One region of the Salmonella bongori NCTC 12419 genome, then DNA from elsewhere that is predicted to be linked to it. Evidence: predicted binding sites of a transcription regulator. Region 1 holds the regulator's gene; each other region holds the start of a gene.
What was found. Region 1 encodes PurR, which represses purine synthesis genes. Its sites were predicted from a motif close to CANGCAAACGTTTGCNTG; they were not measured.
Positions count from the first base shown of each region.

Region 1 (4,072 bases):
ATACCCGCCCACCAGAAAAGCGATGGTTTGCGGGACATAGCTCAGGCCAATCACTGCCGGACTGTACCCCATCTCGCTCAGAATGAATGGAGACCCCGTTAACCAGGCAAAAAAGCTGGCGGAACAGGCGGCATAAATCAGAACATTGCCGCGATAGGTTTTAGAGCGTAACAGGGTTGTGAAAGTGAGTTTATCCTGCCCCCCGGCACGCGCTTTGTCCGACGGCTTTAAGCGCAGGGCGGGCAACATCAAAATCAACGTAATGGCAAACAGCGTGGCGAAAATCGCCTGCCATGAGAAATGCGTCAGTATCCAGCTGCCCAGTAAGGGGGCCAGCGCCGGAGATAACCCTACCAATGGCATGATCGTGGCGAAGATACGATTAATTTTTTGCGAGGGATAATAATCGGTCACCAGCGCTTGCCAGATAACCGTGGCTGCGCATACGCCGATTGCCTGCACAAAGCGTAACGCCAGCAATGCTGCCGCGCTATCCACCCACAGCATCCCCAGACTTCCCAGCGCGAAGATAGACAGCCCCAGCAGTAGAATCGGCTTACGGCCATAGCGGTCCGAAAGGGGCCCCCAGAGTAACTGCGCGACGGCAAATCCGGCTAAAAACAGGCTGAGACTGGCGCTGACGGCGGCAGCAGGCGTTTGTAAATCCGCCTGGATAGCGGCAAACGCAGGCAAGTACATGTCCGTTGCCAGAAAACCCAGCACGCTAAGACCGGCCAGCCAGACTAAAAAACCTTTTCCAGGTTGCATATTTGTTTCTCTTTATTATCAAACAGACACTGCCGCAGAGTGTAGGGAGTGAAATTAACGTTGTGAAACGTTAATATTTGTCCATTGGGTTCAAAATTTTTGCAGGCATATAATGTGGTCCGAATATTCGCTTGAAGTGGTTGACGCCGTGGCGCGTAATGGAAGTTTTAGTGCGGCGGCGCAAGAGTTGCACCGTGTACCCTCAGCAGTCAGTTATACGGTTCGTCAGTTAGAGGAGTGGCTGGCTGTACCGCTTTTTGTACGACGTCATCGTGACGTCGAATTGACCCCTGCCGGCGCCTGGTTTTTAAAAGAAGGGCGTTCTGTTATCAAAAAAATGCAGATCACACGCCAGCAGTGTCAGCAAATTGCTACTGGTTGGCGCGGGCAGTTGGCGATTGCGGTGGATAATATTGTCAGGCCGGAACGAACCCGCCAAATGATCGTCGATTTCTATCGCCATTTTGACGATGTGGAACTACTGGTCTTTCAGGAGGTATTTAACGGCGTCTGGGATGCGCTCTCCGACGGACGGGTGGAACTGGCCATTGGGGCGACGCAGGCAATTCCGGTCGGGGGACGTTACGCTTTTCGGGATATGGGAACCCTGAGCTGGAGCTGTGTAGTGGCACACGATCACCCGCTGGCGTCGATGCAGGGGCCATTAAGCGATGATACGTTACGCAACTGGCCGTCGCTGGTCAGGGAAGATACTTCGCGAACCTTACCGAAACGAATTACCTGGCTGCTTGATAACCAAAAAAGGGTTGTTGTACCGGACTGGGAGTCATCAGCCACTTGTCTGTCGGCTGGTTTATGCGTAGGAATGGTGCCAACGCATTTTGCCCGTCAGTGGATAGACAGTGGCAAATGGGTAGCACTGACATTAGAGAATCCGTTTCCCGATGCAGCTTGTTGTGTGACGTGGCAACAAAATGAGGCATCGCCCGCGCTGTCCTGGCTACTGGACTATTTAGGCGATAGCGAAACGTTGAATCGGGAGTGGCTACGGGAGCCAGAGGAGGCTCCCGACGGTGGGGATTAACGCCGATAGTCGCGGAACGGACCGTCGGCGACTGAGCGACGCTCAACCAGACGCGGATGAACTTCAATAGACTGCGACTCTTCGCGTTTATTGACGATGCGATCCAGCAGCATATTGAAAGCAGTTTCGCCTAAAGAGTCTTTGGGCTGGTGAATTGTTGTCAACGCCGGCGTAAAGAATCGCGCGTTACGCACATTGTCATAACCAATCACCGAAACGTCCTGTGGTACGCGAAGGCCCATTTCATCCGCGGCGCACAGAGCGCCCATCGCCATAATATCGCCGCCACAGAAAACAGCGGTAGGGCGATGCGACTGCGATAAGATCTGCTGCATCGCATGGTAACCGGACTCCGGCTCGAAGTCGCCCTGGACGATCCAGTTATCCGGCACTTTGATCAACGCTTCTTCCATCGCCTTCATGAAGCCAGCCAGCCGCCCGGCGCCCGTGTTGCGCTCCAGCGGGCCGGGAATAACGCCGATATCACGGTGGCCGCGTTCAACCAGATAACGACCCGCCATATAACCGCCCTCAAAGGCGTTATCAATAACCGTGTCGGTAAAATCCGCCTTCGCTTCACCCCAGTCCATCACGACCATCGGAATGTGGCGATACTCTTCCAGCATGGAGAGTAAAGGCTCCGGATACTCAGAACACATTACCAGTAGACCATCCACGCGCTTTTGCGCCATCATGGACAGATAGGCGCGCTGTTTTTCCAGATTATTCCAGGCATTACCCAGAATCAGCGTATAGCCTTTCTGGAAGCAGTTCTTTTCAACCGCCTCGATAATTTCTGCGAAATAGGCCGCTTCGCTGCTGGTCGCCAGTAAACCTATCGATTTAGTGTGGTTAACCTTCAGGCTACGTGCGACAGCGCTGGGAGAGTAGTGCAGCTCTTTAATCGCCGCCCAGACCGCGTTACGCGTCTCTTCAGCAACAAAGCGTGTTTTGTTGATTACGTGTGATACAGTTGTAGTGGAAACGTTTGCTCGTTTCGCTACATCTTTAATTGTTGCCATTACATTTCACTCCAGACCCTTGCTAAGCTCCTGAGAAACGCCAGGTAAACGTTTGCCTACACACACCCTAATCGCAACGTCAGGGTTGCGGCACGCCGGAAAACGACACGGAACGTCAGGAAGGGGTCAATGGCCGTTACGCTAATTCAGTAAGCCTGGAATTTTGTCTGATCTTGAGGAAAAGGGGAAGCGTTAAAAACAGTTATCAGTATAAAACGTGAGAGATTTTTGTGCGTGAATGTGCAAAAATGCGCTATATCACTTTTTGTGTGGGAATAAAAAGGAGAAAACTTGATGAGTACCGACCTGAAATTTTCATTGATCACGACGATTATTGCATTGGGCTTGATTGTCGCTGGTGGATTAACCGCCGCTCTGCACTGATTTTCCTTCTCTTTTGAGGGAGCGCCTCGCCTCCCTCGCACTGCCTCAATGTTATCTATATGGCAAAAATGTTTTGTTATTATGTAGCGGGCTATCCCGGAGGGAGGGGGGCAACGTCGGTGCGTTTGTTATCTGTAGAACATGTGAACGGACGTTGAGTGAGCGCAGGAGAGAAATATCGGCGTGATGGCGGCTGGCGTTTGTACCTCAGCCAGGAAATGTTCTGATCTGACGCCTCCTGCAAATGGTGCTCATACGCAGAAGGCGAACCTTCTGCGTATTCTCAGACTTATGCGGCGAGGTTTTTCGCGACAAACGCCCAATTAACCAGTGCCCAGAAATGTTCCAGATAGTTTGGACGGGCGTTGCGGTAGTCAATGTAATACGCGTGTTCCCACACATCAACCGTTAGCAGCGGAGTCGCATCCGTGGTCAGCGGCGTACCGGCATTAGAGGTTGAGACGATAGCCAGTTTGCCATCAGCGCCTTTTACCAGCCATGTCCATCCGGAACCAAAGTTTTTGATAGCGGCATCCGTGAACTGCGCTTTAAATTCCGCGAAGCTGCCAAAGGAATCCGCGATAGCATCAGCCAGTTTTCCGGCTGGCTCGCCGCCAGCGTTTGGCGCCAGGCAGTTCCAGTAGAACGTGTGGTTCCAGACCTGGGCTGCGTTATTAAAGATGCCGCCTTCAGAGGTACGAACGATCTCTTCCAGCGATTTGTCTTCAAACGCCGTGCCTTTGATCAAATTATTGAGATTGGTCACGTAAGTTTGATGATGTTTACCATAGTGATATTCCAGCGTCTCGGCAGAAATATGCGGTGCCAGAGCATCTTTGGCATACGGTAATGC
Region 1 covers NC_015761.1:1,373,945-1,378,016, forward strand. Annotated here, with positions in the region: gene punC (purine nucleoside transporter PunC) at 1-768, opposite strand, end outside; gene punR (DNA-binding transcriptional activator PunR) at 881-1,813, shown strand; gene purR (HTH-type transcriptional repressor PurR) at 1,810-2,835, opposite strand; gene cydH (cytochrome bd-I oxidase subunit CydH) at 3,130-3,219, shown strand; gene sodB (superoxide dismutase [Fe]) at 3,509-4,072, opposite strand, start outside.

Region 2 (4,072 bases), 1.8 Mb from region 1:
CCCCACCTTCCTCCAGTTTATCACTGGCAGTCTCCTTTGAGTTCCCGACCTAATCGCTGGCAACAAAGGATAAGGGTTGCGCTCGTTGCGGGACTTAACCCAACATTTCACAACACGAGCTGACGACAGCCATGCAGCACCTGTCTCACAGTTCCCGAAGGCACCCTCGTATCTCTACAAGGTTCTGTGGATGTCAAGACCAGGTAAGGTTCTTCGCGTTGCATCGAATTAAACCACATGCTCCACCGCTTGTGCGGGCCCCCGTCAATTCATTTGAGTTTTAACCTTGCGGCCGTACTCCCCAGGCGGTCGACTTAACGCGTTAGCTCCGGAAGCCACGCCTCAAGGGCACAACCTCCAAGTCGACATCGTTTACGGCGTGGACTACCAGGGTATCTAATCCTGTTTGCTCCCCACGCTTTCGCACCTGAGCGTCAGTCTTCGTCCAGGGGGCCGCCTTCGCCACCGGTATTCCTCCAGATCTCTACGCATTTCACCGCTACACCTGGAATTCTACCCCCCTCTACGAGACTCAAGCCTGCCAGTTTCGGATGCAGTTCCCAGGTTGAGCCCGGGGATTTCACATCCGACTTGACAGACCGCCTGCGTGCGCTTTACGCCCAGTAATTCCGATTAACGCTTGCACCCTCCGTATTACCGCGGCTGCTGGCACGGAGTTAGCCGGTGCTTCTTCTGCGGGTAACGTCAATCGACAAGGTTATTAACCTTGTCGCCTTCCTCCCCGCTGAAAGTACTTTACAACCCGAAGGCCTTCTTCATACACGCGGCATGGCTGCATCAGGCTTGCGCCCATTGTGCAATATTCCCCACTGCTGCCTCCCGTAGGAGTCTGGACCGTGTCTCAGTTCCAGTGTGGCTGGTCATCCTCTCAGACCAGCTAGGGATCGTCGCCTTGGTGGGCCGTTACCCCACCAACAAGCTAATCCCATCTGGGCACATCTGGTGGCAAGAGGCCCGAAGGTCCCCCTCTTTGGTCTTGCGACGTTATGCGGTATTAGCCACCGTTTCCAGTAGTTATCCCCCTCCACCAGGCAGTTTCCCAGACATTACTCACCCGTCCGCCACTCGTCAGCAAAGCAGCAAGCTGCTTCCTGTTACCGTTCGACTTGCATGTGTTAGGCCTGCCGCCAGCGTTCAATCTGAGCCATGATCAAACTCTTCAATTTAAAAGTTTGATGCTCAATGAATTAAACTTCGTAATGAATTACGTGTTCACTCTTGAGACTTGGTATTCATTTTTCGTCTTGCGACGTTAAGAATCCGTATCTTCGAGTGCCCACACAGATTGTCTGATAAATTGTTAAAGAGCAGTTGCGACGCGGCTTTCAGCTCACCGTCGCGAGGTGGCGTATATTACGCTTTCCTCTTTCAGAGTCAACCCTGAATTTCAGGATTTTTCTCTTCAACCGGCCGGCTGTTTGTGTGAAGTGATTCACATCCGCCGTGTCGATGGAGGCGCATTATAGGGAGTTCTCTGCTGACCGCAATAGAAAAATTGCAGAAAAATGACTGTTTGCTGCATTCCCCAGCAAAACCCTTAGTTATACCCATTTACACACAGACTTATCCACAAAATGCGTGTTCATTTCCTGGATCTTCTCACTCTGCAAACGATCTTTCAGGGATAAAAGCGGGACCGGTATTTTAAAAGAAAAATTCGCGAGCGTTGCGCAAACGTTTTCGTTACAATGTCGCCGCAAAATGAGAATGCCCCATAAGGGGCGTTAGCTGAGTTTTTTACGAAAAATTCAGCTAACGCTCTCTGTAATTGTCGAATCCAGGGGATTTACCATGCAACAACGTCGTCCAGTCCGCCGCGCTTTGCTCAGTGTTTCTGACAAGGCCGGTATCATCGAATTCGCCCAGGCACTTTCCGCACGCGGTGTGGAGCTGTTGTCTACGGGGGGCACCGCCCGCCTGTTAGCAGAAAAAGGCCTGGCGGTGACTGAAGTTTCCGATTACACCGGTTTCCCGGAAATGATGGATGGACGCGTAAAGACCCTGCATCCAAAAGTCCACGGCGGCATCCTCGGTCGTCGCGGCCAGGACGATGCTATTATGGAACAGCATCACATTGCCCCTATCGATATGGTTGTCGTTAACCTGTATCCGTTCGCCGAGACCGTGGCGCGCGAAGGCTGCTCGCTGGAAGATGCGGTAGAGAACATCGATATCGGCGGCCCAACGATGGTTCGCTCCGCCGCGAAGAACCATAAAGACGTCGCCATCGTGGTGAAGAGCAGCGACTACGACGCCATTATTAAAGAGATGGACGCTAACGAAGGTTCTCTGACCCTCGACACCCGTTTCGATCTCGCCATCAAGGCATTCGAACACACCGCCGCCTACGACAGCATGATTGCCAACTACTTCGGCAGCATGGTTCCGGCTTACCACGGCGAAAGCAAAGACGCCGCCGGTCGCTTCCCGCGTACGCTGAACCTGAACTTCATTAAGAAGCAGGATATGCGCTACGGCGAGAACAGCCACCAGCAGGCTGCTTTCTATATAGAAGAAAATGTAAAAGAAGCGTCCGTTGCCACCGCACAGCAGGTGCAGGGCAAAGCGCTTTCCTACAACAACATCGCTGATACCGACGCGGCGCTGGAGTGTGTGAAAGAGTTCAACGAGCCAGCCTGCGTAATCGTCAAGCACGCTAACCCGTGCGGCGTGGCGGTAAGTACCTCTATTCTCGACGCTTACGATCGCGCCTATAAAACCGATCCGACTTCCGCGTTCGGCGGCATTATCGCCTTCAACCGCGAGCTGGATGCCGAAACCGCGCAGGCCATCATCTCCCGCCAGTTTGTCGAAGTGATCATCGCCCCATCCGCAAGCGAAGAAGCGCTGAAAATTACCGCTGCCAAGCAGAACGTCCGTGTTCTGACCTGCGGCCAGTGGGCAAGCCGCGTGCCAGGCCTGGACTTCAAACGCGTTAACGGCGGCCTGCTGGTTCAGGACAGGGATCTGGGTATGGTGAGCGAAGCTGAACTGCGCGTGGTTTCCAAACGCCAACCTACCGAACAGGAGCTGCGCGATGCGCTGTTCTGCTGGAAAGTGGCAAAGTTTGTGAAATCCAACGCCATTGTGTATGCCAAAGAGAACATGACCATCGGCATAGGCGCAGGCCAGATGAGCCGCGTGTACTCTGCCAAAATCGCGGGCATTAAAGCCGGTGATGAGGGGCTGGAAGTGAAAGGTTCCGCGATGGCCTCCGACGCCTTCTTCCCGTTCCGCGATGGCATTGATGCCGCTGCTGCGGTAGGCGTGAGCTGCGTGATCCAGCCTGGCGGTTCTATCCGTGATGATGAAGTCATTGACGCCGCTGATGAACATGGTATCGCGATGATCTTCACTGGTATGCGTCACTTCCGCCATTAATGGAGCTACAGATGAAAGTATTAGTGATCGGTAACGGCGGGCGCGAGCACGCACTGGCGTGGAAAGCGGCGCAGTCGCCAAAAGTAGAAACTGTCTTCGTGGCGCCAGGCAACGCCGGTACCGCGCTGGAGCCGGGGCTGCAAAACGTCGCGATTGGGGTAACGGACATTCCGGCGCTGCTGAGCTTTGCGCAGAATGAAAAGATCGATCTGACCATTGTCGGCCCGGAAGCGCCGCTGGTGAATGGCGTGGTGGATGCTTTTCGCGCGGCTGGCCTGAAAATATTTGGCCCGACGCGGGGCGCAGCACAGCTCGAAGGCTCTAAAGCATTTACCAAAGATTTCCTGGCGCGGCATAACATCCCGACCGCAGAGTACCAAAACTTTACCGAGATTGAGCCTGCGCTGGCTTATCTGCGTGAGAAAGGCGCGCCGATCGTTATCAAAGCTGACGGTCTGGCAGCCGGTAAAGGCGTTATCGTGGCGATGACGCTCGAAGAAGCGGAAGCCGCCGTGCAGGATATGCTGGCGGGTAATGCCTTTGGCGATGCGGGCCACCGCATCGTGATTGAAGAGTTCCTCGACGGCGAAGAAGCAAGCTTTATCGTAATGGTCGACGGCGAGCACGTTCTGCCAATGGCCACCAGCCAGGACCACAAACGCGTAGGCGA
Region 2 covers NC_015761.1:4,036,428-4,040,499, reverse strand. Annotated here, with positions in the region: rRNA gene SBG_RS19095 (16S ribosomal RNA) at 1-1,187, opposite strand, end outside; gene purH (bifunctional phosphoribosylaminoimidazolecarboxamide formyltransferase/IMP cyclohydrolase) at 1,813-3,402, shown strand; gene purD (phosphoribosylamine--glycine ligase) at 3,414-4,072, shown strand, end outside.
Region 2: the regulator PurR is predicted to act here: its motif matches at 1,689-1,706, upstream of purH (bifunctional phosphoribosylaminoimidazolecarboxamide formyltransferase/IMP cyclohydrolase).

Region 3 (4,072 bases), 860 kb from region 1:
TTGCACCAGTTGTTGGGTCGCCTGAATTGCCTCCTGGCGCAGCGCTTTATAGCCACCTTCAATAAGGGGGCAGTCAATCCCAGCCTCTTGCAGCCAACGTTGTACGATATGCGACCGCTGACCACCGCGTGCGCAGCACAGAAACCCGTTGGGGAAGCGCTGGAACGCGGCTTTCCAGGCTTCAAGACGCTGCTGGCGAATGTCACCGCTCACTAACCGGTGTCCCAGCGCTAACGCTGCATCCGCACCCTGACGTTTATAACAGGTGCCGACGGCGGCTCGCTCGTCATCCGTCATCAATGGCAGGTTGATAGCGCCCGGCATGGCGCCCTGTTGAAACTCAATCGGCGCGCGTACATCAATTAAAGGCGTATCGGCAATGAGGAGCGCGCGAGAGTCCGTTCCATCGTTCATGTGTAATCCCGAAAAACAAAACAGCAATAGTGAGATTTTACGCGCTGAGGGAGGAGCCGGGAAAGGGGAAGATCATTCTCCCGGCATTTTATGCGTTATTTAAGCTTACTTTGCGCCCAGATAATACCGCTGGCATATTCTGGCGGCAGGAGCGGAGAGAGCGCTTCCAGAGTCGCCCTAAGACGTGACGTATCGCTGTCGGTCAAATTCAGATGGCCGACTTTTCGTCCCGGACGTACCGCTTTATCATACCAGTGCAGATGTACCAGAGGCAGCTTTAGCCAGTCGTACTGTAAGTCGCTGCCGATCAGATTGACCATCACCGATGGGGCATTAACGACCGGTGTAGGCAGCGGCAGGCCGGTAATCGCGCGTAGATGTAATTCAAACTGACTGATGCTGGCGCCATTTTGCGTCCAGTGTCCACTGTTATGTACGCGCGGCGCCAGTTCGTTGATTAACAGACCTTCGGGCGTAATAAAACATTCCATTGCCATCACGCCGACATAGTTTAGCGTCTGCATAATCGCCGAAAGCATGGATTCTGCCTGTGCCTGCTGCCCGGCGTTCGCCTGCGGGAATGCGACGCTGGTCCGCAGGATGCCGTCCTGATGCAGATTGTGCGTCAGTGGGTAAAACACAGTATTGCCGTCGTGAGCGCGTGCGCCGATTAATGACACTTCACCGGAAAAATGAATGCCGCGCTCAACAATACATTCGCCATAGCAGTCATCCGGCAGTTGCCCGGTTTCGCCCGCGCGTAGCCGCCACTGTCCGCGACCGTCGTAGCCGCCAATACGACGCTTAACAATCGCCAGTTCGCCCAGTTTATCGAACAGGGCAGGCCATTGGCCCTTATCCGACAACTTTTCCCAGGGGGCGGTCGCCAGCCCAAGCTTATCGAAAAGCTGTTTTTGTGTCAGGCGGTCGGCGATGATCGGGAATACCTCTCGATTGACGAACGCCGGGTGACGTGCCAGTTCGCGGGTAAGCGCGGTTTCAGGCCAGCGCTCAATCTCTGCGGTAATAACGCTCTGTTGTACCGGAACGGCGGTAGGTTCCGCATCCAGCCCGACCGGCCAGACGGCAATACCCAGCGGTTCGCCTGCCTGGCGCAGCATCCGGCCCAGTTGCCCATTGCCGAGAACACACACTTGCTTCATGCCGCACCTCGTGGATCGGGGTTTTCCAGCACGTCATCCGTTTGTGCTTTGCGCCAGTCGCGAAGGCGCTGATGCAGTGCGTTATCGTGGGTGGCCAGAATTTGCGCCGCCAGCAGCGCCGCGTTAGCGGCGCCAGCTTTGCCGATGGCCAGTGTGCCAACCGGAATACCGCGCGGCATCTGTACAATAGAATAGAGACTGTCCACACCGCTTAGCGCAGCGCTTTGTACCGGAACGCCAAGTACCGGCACCAGCGTTTTTGCCGCAATCATTCCTGGCAGATGCGCCGCGCCGCCCGCGCCGGCAATAATTACCTGAAAGCCGTTTTCTTCAGCATTTTCGGCAAAGCTGAACAGTTTATCGGGGGTACGGTGAGCAGAAACCACTTCGACATGGTGCGGAATATCCAGAATGTCAAAAATTTCGGCGGCGAATTGCATGGTAGCCCAGTCGCTTTTGGACCCCATCACGATGGCGACACGCGCCGGATTATTGCGGGAAGACATGCGTCTTAAAACTCCTGTGGTGCGGGACACGCTGCTTTTGAGGTGTCAGAGAATAGCATGATAATCAGGCAAGGAAAACGGTTGCGTAGCCGCCATAACAGAAGAGTAGACGATCGAATTTAAAAGGGGAATGGGATGAGTTCCACGTCGTCCGGCGTAACTTTTACCATTGAACCTTCATGGTGCCATGCGCCTAACACTACACGGAAGGCGGGCTGACCGTTAGCGAAAAGTGTATGCACTGCCGGACGGTGGGTGTGACCGTGAATCAACCACTGTACGCGGTGTTTTTCCATTTCGGCGATAACGGCCTGCGCATTGACATCCATAATATCCAGCGACTTGCTGCTGTTAGCCGCTTTACTGCCAGCGCGCATTCTGGCGGCGATACGGCGACGAATAAACAGCGGCAGGGTAAGAAACAGTCGTTGGATCCCCGGATGGTGAACTTTGGCGCGAAATGCCTGATAACCGACATCGTCGGTACAGAGGGTGTCGCCATGCATAATCAGTACATTGCGGCCATACAGGTCGAGGACTTTTTCCTGCGGCAGTAGCGTCATGCCGCTCTCGCGGGCAAAGCGTTTACCCAGCAAGAAGTCGCGATTGCCATGAATAAAGAAGCAGGGCACGCCAAAATCCACAACCGCTTTGATGGCGGTGGCTATCTCATGATGCAATGGGGTGGGATCGTCATCGCCAATCCAGGCCTCGAAGAGATCGCCAAGAATATACAATGCGTCGGCCTGACGGGCTTCCGTGGCTAAAAAACGCAGAAAACCGGCGACGATCGCCGGTTCTTCCGTTTGCAGATGCAGATCTGCAATAAATAGTGTCGCCACGATTACTCGCTGACGGTCACGTTTTCAATGATCACGTCTTCTTTTGGCACGTCCTGGTGCATACCGCTGCGACCAGTAGCCACGCCTTTGATTTTATCCACGACGTCCATACCTTCAACCACTTCCGCAAAGACACAATAGCCCCAGCCCTGCATGCTTTCGCCAGAGAAGTTCAGGAAGTCGTTGTCAACCACGTTGATGAAGAACTGTGCGGTTGCGGAGTGAGGTGCCTGAGTGCGCGCCATGGCCAGCGTACCACGGGTATTTTTCAGACCGTTATTGGCTTCGTTTTTAATAGCGTCTTTAGTGGCTTTTTGTTTCATGCCCGGCTCAAAACCGCCGCCCTGAATCATAAAACCGTTAATCACACGGTGGAAAATGGTGTTGTTGTAAAAACCTTCGCGACAGTAGTCCAGGAAGTTTTTAACTGTTTCAGGCGCTTTATCATCAAAGGTTTTGATTACGATATCGCCGTGATTAGTGTGGAAAGTAACCATTTTTGCATCCTGTTCCGTTATAGTGGTGCTTCAACTCTCGGAAGAGTCAGATATAGGGGTGTGTTATAGCATAACCGCAAGGTTCGATCACCTCGCAAAGTGTGCTGCTTCCTGCCCGAATTATGGGTATCATACGGACTTTATTACCCACACACGTCTATACGGAATCTTCGATGTTAAAAATATTTAATACACTGACGCGCCAAAAAGAGGAATTCAAACCCATTCATGCCGGGGAAGTCGGCATGTACGTGTGTGGTATTACCGTTTACGATCTCTGTCATATTGGCCACGGACGTACGTTTGTCGCCTTTGACGTTGTCGCGCGCTATTTGCGTTTTCTCGGCTATAAGCTGAAGTACGTGCGTAACATTACTGATATTGACGATAAAATCATTAAGCGCGCAAATGAAAATGGCGAAAGTTTTGTCGCGCTGGTCGACAGAATGATTGCGGAAATGCATCAGGACTTCGATGCGCTGAATATTCTGCGTCCGGACAGCGAACCGCGTGCGACGCACCATATTCAGGAGATCATAAATATTACCCAAACGTTGATCGAGAAAGGTCACGCTTATGTAGCGGATAACGGCGATGTGATGTTTGATGTACCGACCGATCCGGCTTACGGACAGCTTTCGCGCCAGGAT
Region 3 covers NC_015761.1:518,656-522,727, forward strand. Annotated here, with positions in the region: gene mnmH (tRNA 2-selenouridine(34) synthase MnmH) at 1-414, opposite strand, end outside; gene purK (5-(carboxyamino)imidazole ribonucleotide synthase) at 510-1,577, opposite strand; gene purE (5-(carboxyamino)imidazole ribonucleotide mutase) at 1,574-2,083, opposite strand; gene lpxH (UDP-2,3-diacylglucosamine diphosphatase) at 2,203-2,925, opposite strand; gene ppiB (peptidylprolyl isomerase B) at 2,928-3,422, opposite strand; gene cysS (cysteine--tRNA ligase) at 3,596-4,072, shown strand, end outside.
Region 3: the regulator PurR is predicted to act here: its motif matches at 2,154-2,171, upstream of purE (5-(carboxyamino)imidazole ribonucleotide mutase).

Region 4 (4,072 bases), 950 kb from region 1:
GACGGAGGCAAAGCGAATATACGCGACTTTGTCGAGCTTTTTCAGCTGTTCCATGACCAGATTGCCAATCATCTTACTGGGAACTTCACGCTCCCCTGTGGCGCGTAATTGTGACTTAATATGGTTCAATGCCATTTCAACATCGTCCGCGCTGACTGGCCTTTTTTCCAGTGCTCTTAACATACCGCTGCGCAGCTTATCTTCATTAAAGGGTTCGCGCACATCGTTACTTTTTATCACGCGCGGCATAACCAGCTCGGCCACTTCAAATGTTGTAAAACGTTCATTACAAACCAGGCACTGCCGGCGGCGGCGTACGGACGAGCCCTCGCCTACAAGACGAGAGTCAATGACTTTGGTATCTACGGCGAAACAAAATGGGCAATGCATACGACGTCCTGACCAGTGGTTTAGAAAAGTCTATTTTACCCTGAACTGACGCGACAACAAAGGCAGAGCAAATTTGAGACAAAGGATCGGTGCCTTTGTTCATATAGCAAACTACCATTACGCTATCGGACTATGAAGGAAATAATCGACATGACAAGACGTTACCCAAGAATGCTCCTGCTGGGAAGTCTCCTGAGCCTGACCGCCTGCGTACCGCAAAGCGACGTTCGTCAGATGCACCAAAACATTAGCACATTGAATAAAGAGATGAATCAGCTGAATCAGGAAACGGTAAAAATTACCCAACAAAATACGCTGAATGCGAATTCAACGCGCGGCGTTTATCTGTTGCCTGGCGCAAATACGCCAGCCCGCCTGGAAAGTCAAATCGGTACACTACGTATGGCATTGCGGGATATTACATCAGTTAATGATGGTGCCCACGCCATGTTACAAATTCAGGGCGAATCACGCGATCCGTTGCCAGCCTTTAGCGCTACCGTAGAGTATGGGCAAATTCAGGGCACGACAGAGAACTATCAGGAGGTGAATGTGAAAAGCCTGCTGGTAAATGCGCCCGCCAGCCTGCTTGCGCCCAGTGATGTCAACATTCCGTTACAGTTAAAGGGGCTTACGCCGGAGCAGTTAGGCTTTATCCGCATTCACGACATCCAACCTGTTAATCAATAAACGTCTTCGCGGAACATTTTGTGCGTTCCGCAACATGTCTTGCGCCCTTTTGTTGTTCTCATGACATTTTCAACATTTATAGCACTTATGGGATACATTCACTAAAGCAGCCCTCTCATTATACCCAAAGTGCGCAAACGTGAACGCAATCGATTACGTAAATGATAGATATGTGAAACAAGACATATTTTTGTGAGCAATGATTTTTATAATAGGCTCCGCAGAAACACGAAATATTTAGAAACGCAAATTGCGCTTTTTTCACTCCCGTAAGGGATTTCAAACAGTGGCATACATATGAAAAAAACTTTACTTGCAGCCAGCGCAGCGCTGGCGCTCACTTCATCTTTTACTGTTAACGCAGCAGAAAATGATCAGCCGCAGTATCTTTCCGACTGGTGGCATCAGAGCGTAAACGTAGTAGGCAGCTACCATACCCGCTTCTCGCCGAAACTGAACAACGACGTCTATCTGGAATATGAAGCTTTTGCCAAAAAAGACTGGTTTGATTTCTATGGCTATATCGACATTCCAAAAACCTTTGGTTGGGGTAATGGCAACGATAAAGGCGCATGGGATGACGGCTCCCCGATGTTTATGGAAATCGAACCGCGTTTCTCGATTGATAAGCTAACCGGCGTCAACCTGGGTTTCGGCCCGTTTAAAGAGTGGTATTTCGCCAACAACTACATCTACGATATGGGCGATAACAAAGCCAGCCGCCAGAGCACGTGGTATATGGGTCTGGGGACCGATATCGACACCGGTCTGCCAATGGGCCTGTCACTGAACGTGTATGCGAAATATCAGTGGCAAAACTACGGCGCCTCCAACGAAAATGAGTGGGACGGCTACCGTTTCAAAGTGAAGTACTTCGTTCCCATCACCGACCTGTGGGGCGGTAAACTAAGCTATATCGGCTTTACCAACTTTGACTGGGGATCTGACTTAGGTGACGATCCGAACCGTACCAGCAACTCTATCGCTTCCAGCCATATTCTGGCGCTGAACTATGATCACTGGCACTATTCAGTCGTGGCACGTTACTTCCATAACGGCGGCCAGTGGCAGAATGGCGCTAAACTAAACTGGGGCGACGGTGATTTCAGTGCGAAATCTACCGGCTGGGGCGGCTACCTGGTTGTGGGCTACAACTTCTGATTCGCGTAATACGCCGGGCATCGCCGGCGTATTAACCATAACACGCCGGACAGATCGCGCTCCGGCATCTTTGTTCTCACTTCTTCTTATTCATCATCGCTTTCAGATCGGCAAACGGGTTATAAGTCGCCTCACCGACATCTTTTTGCGCATCTTCCCCGGCGATGACCGTCGTGCCGTACTGATCGGCTTCGGTATATTTGGAATGCTCATGATCGTGACAATAGAGGCACAGCAGCTCCCAGTTGCTGCCGTCTTCCGGGTTATTGGTGTGGTCATGATCGATATGATGCACCGTTAATTCACGCAGATTTGAATACACAAACTCACGGGAACAGCGTCCGCACACCCACGGAAACAGCTTCAGCGCCTTTTCGCGATAGCCGCTTTCCAGCCGCGCATAGTTTTTGGGGATGATAGCCATGATAGTTCCTCATGCAATCGAGTTTATTCTGGATAATAAAAAGCCGCAGCACCCTGCGATGTTGCGGCTTTTTTCAGTCATGTTAACACCAGCTTATGGTAGAATGGACGGCTGATCCGCCCCTTCTTTTTCGACTTTCTGCTGCAGCATATGCTCGCGCTTCATACCGAGCTTCAGCGCCAGCGCTGATGCGACATAGATAGAAGATGCAGTACCGATAGAGACACCGATCAGCATCGTCAGCGAGAAGCCTTCCAGTACCGGACCACCGAAGAGGTACAGCATCAGAATCACCACTAACGTCGTACCGGAGGTAATCAACGTACGGTGTAGCGTCTGGGTCAGCGACACGTTAAAAATTTCGTAAGGCGTCCCGCGACGGATTTTGCGGAAGTTTTCACGAATACGGTCAGAGACCACGATACTGTCGTTCAACGAGTAACCAATGACCGACATCAGCGATGCCACAATGGTCAGGTCAATCTCGATATGGAACAGCGACAGTATCCCAAGCGTAATGATTACGTCGTGCGCCAGCGCGATGACCACCCCAGCCGCCAGGCGCCACTCAAAGCGGAAACCGACGTAAACCAGGATAGAGATCAATGCCACCAGTAGCGCCATCGCGCCGGTTTGCGCCAGATCGGCACCGACACTTGGCCCCACAAATTCAATACGCTTCACAGCGGCGTTCTGGTTGGTGGCCTCATTAATGATAGTCACCACTTTACTGCCCAATACCTGACCGCCGGTTTCACCTTCGGTTGGCGGCATACGCACCATAATGTCGTGACTGCTGCCAAAGTTCTGCAACTGCGGTTCTTCGAAGCCCGCTTTTTGCAGCGCCTCGCGCATCACATCCAGTTCAGCCGGTTTTTCCAGCGTGATTTCAATCACCGTACCGCCGGTAAAATCCAGCCCCCAGTTAAATCCGCGCACGCCCATAATCACAATGGCCGCGATCAGCAGTAACCCGGAGATGCCGAATGCCCAGTAGTCCCAGCGCATAAAGTCATAGACTTTACGGCCGTGGTTTAGTTGTTCAACAGTGTATTCCTGTGCCACATCGCACTCCTCAGATTGACAGCTTAGTGACGCGCTTGCCGCCATATAGCAGGTTTACGATAGCACGCGTACCGATAATCGCAGTGAACATCGACGTCGCCACACCGATACCGGTTGTGATCGCGAACCCTTTAATAGCCCCGGTACCAACGGCATACAGAATGATGACTTTAATCAGTGTCGTGATGTTCGCATCGAAGATGGAACTAAACGCGCCCTTATAGCCTTCATCAATAGCCTGCTGTACTGTGCGGCCATTGCTCAACTCTTCTTTGATACGCTCATTAATCAGAACGTTGGCGTCGACCGCGACCGCAAGGGTTAAGACAATCCCCGCGATAC
Region 4 covers NC_015761.1:423,986-428,057, reverse strand. Annotated here, with positions in the region: gene nrdR (transcriptional regulator NrdR) at 1-390, opposite strand, end outside; gene SBG_RS01910 (SadB/YajI family lipoprotein) at 541-1,080, shown strand; gene SBG_RS01905 (nucleoside-specific channel-forming protein Tsx) at 1,378-2,241, shown strand; gene yajD (HNH nuclease YajD) at 2,318-2,665, opposite strand; gene secF (protein translocase subunit SecF) at 2,759-3,730, opposite strand; gene secD (protein translocase subunit SecD) at 3,741-4,072, opposite strand, start outside.
Region 4: the regulator PurR is predicted to act here: its motif matches at 1,223-1,240, upstream of SBG_RS01905 (nucleoside-specific channel-forming protein Tsx).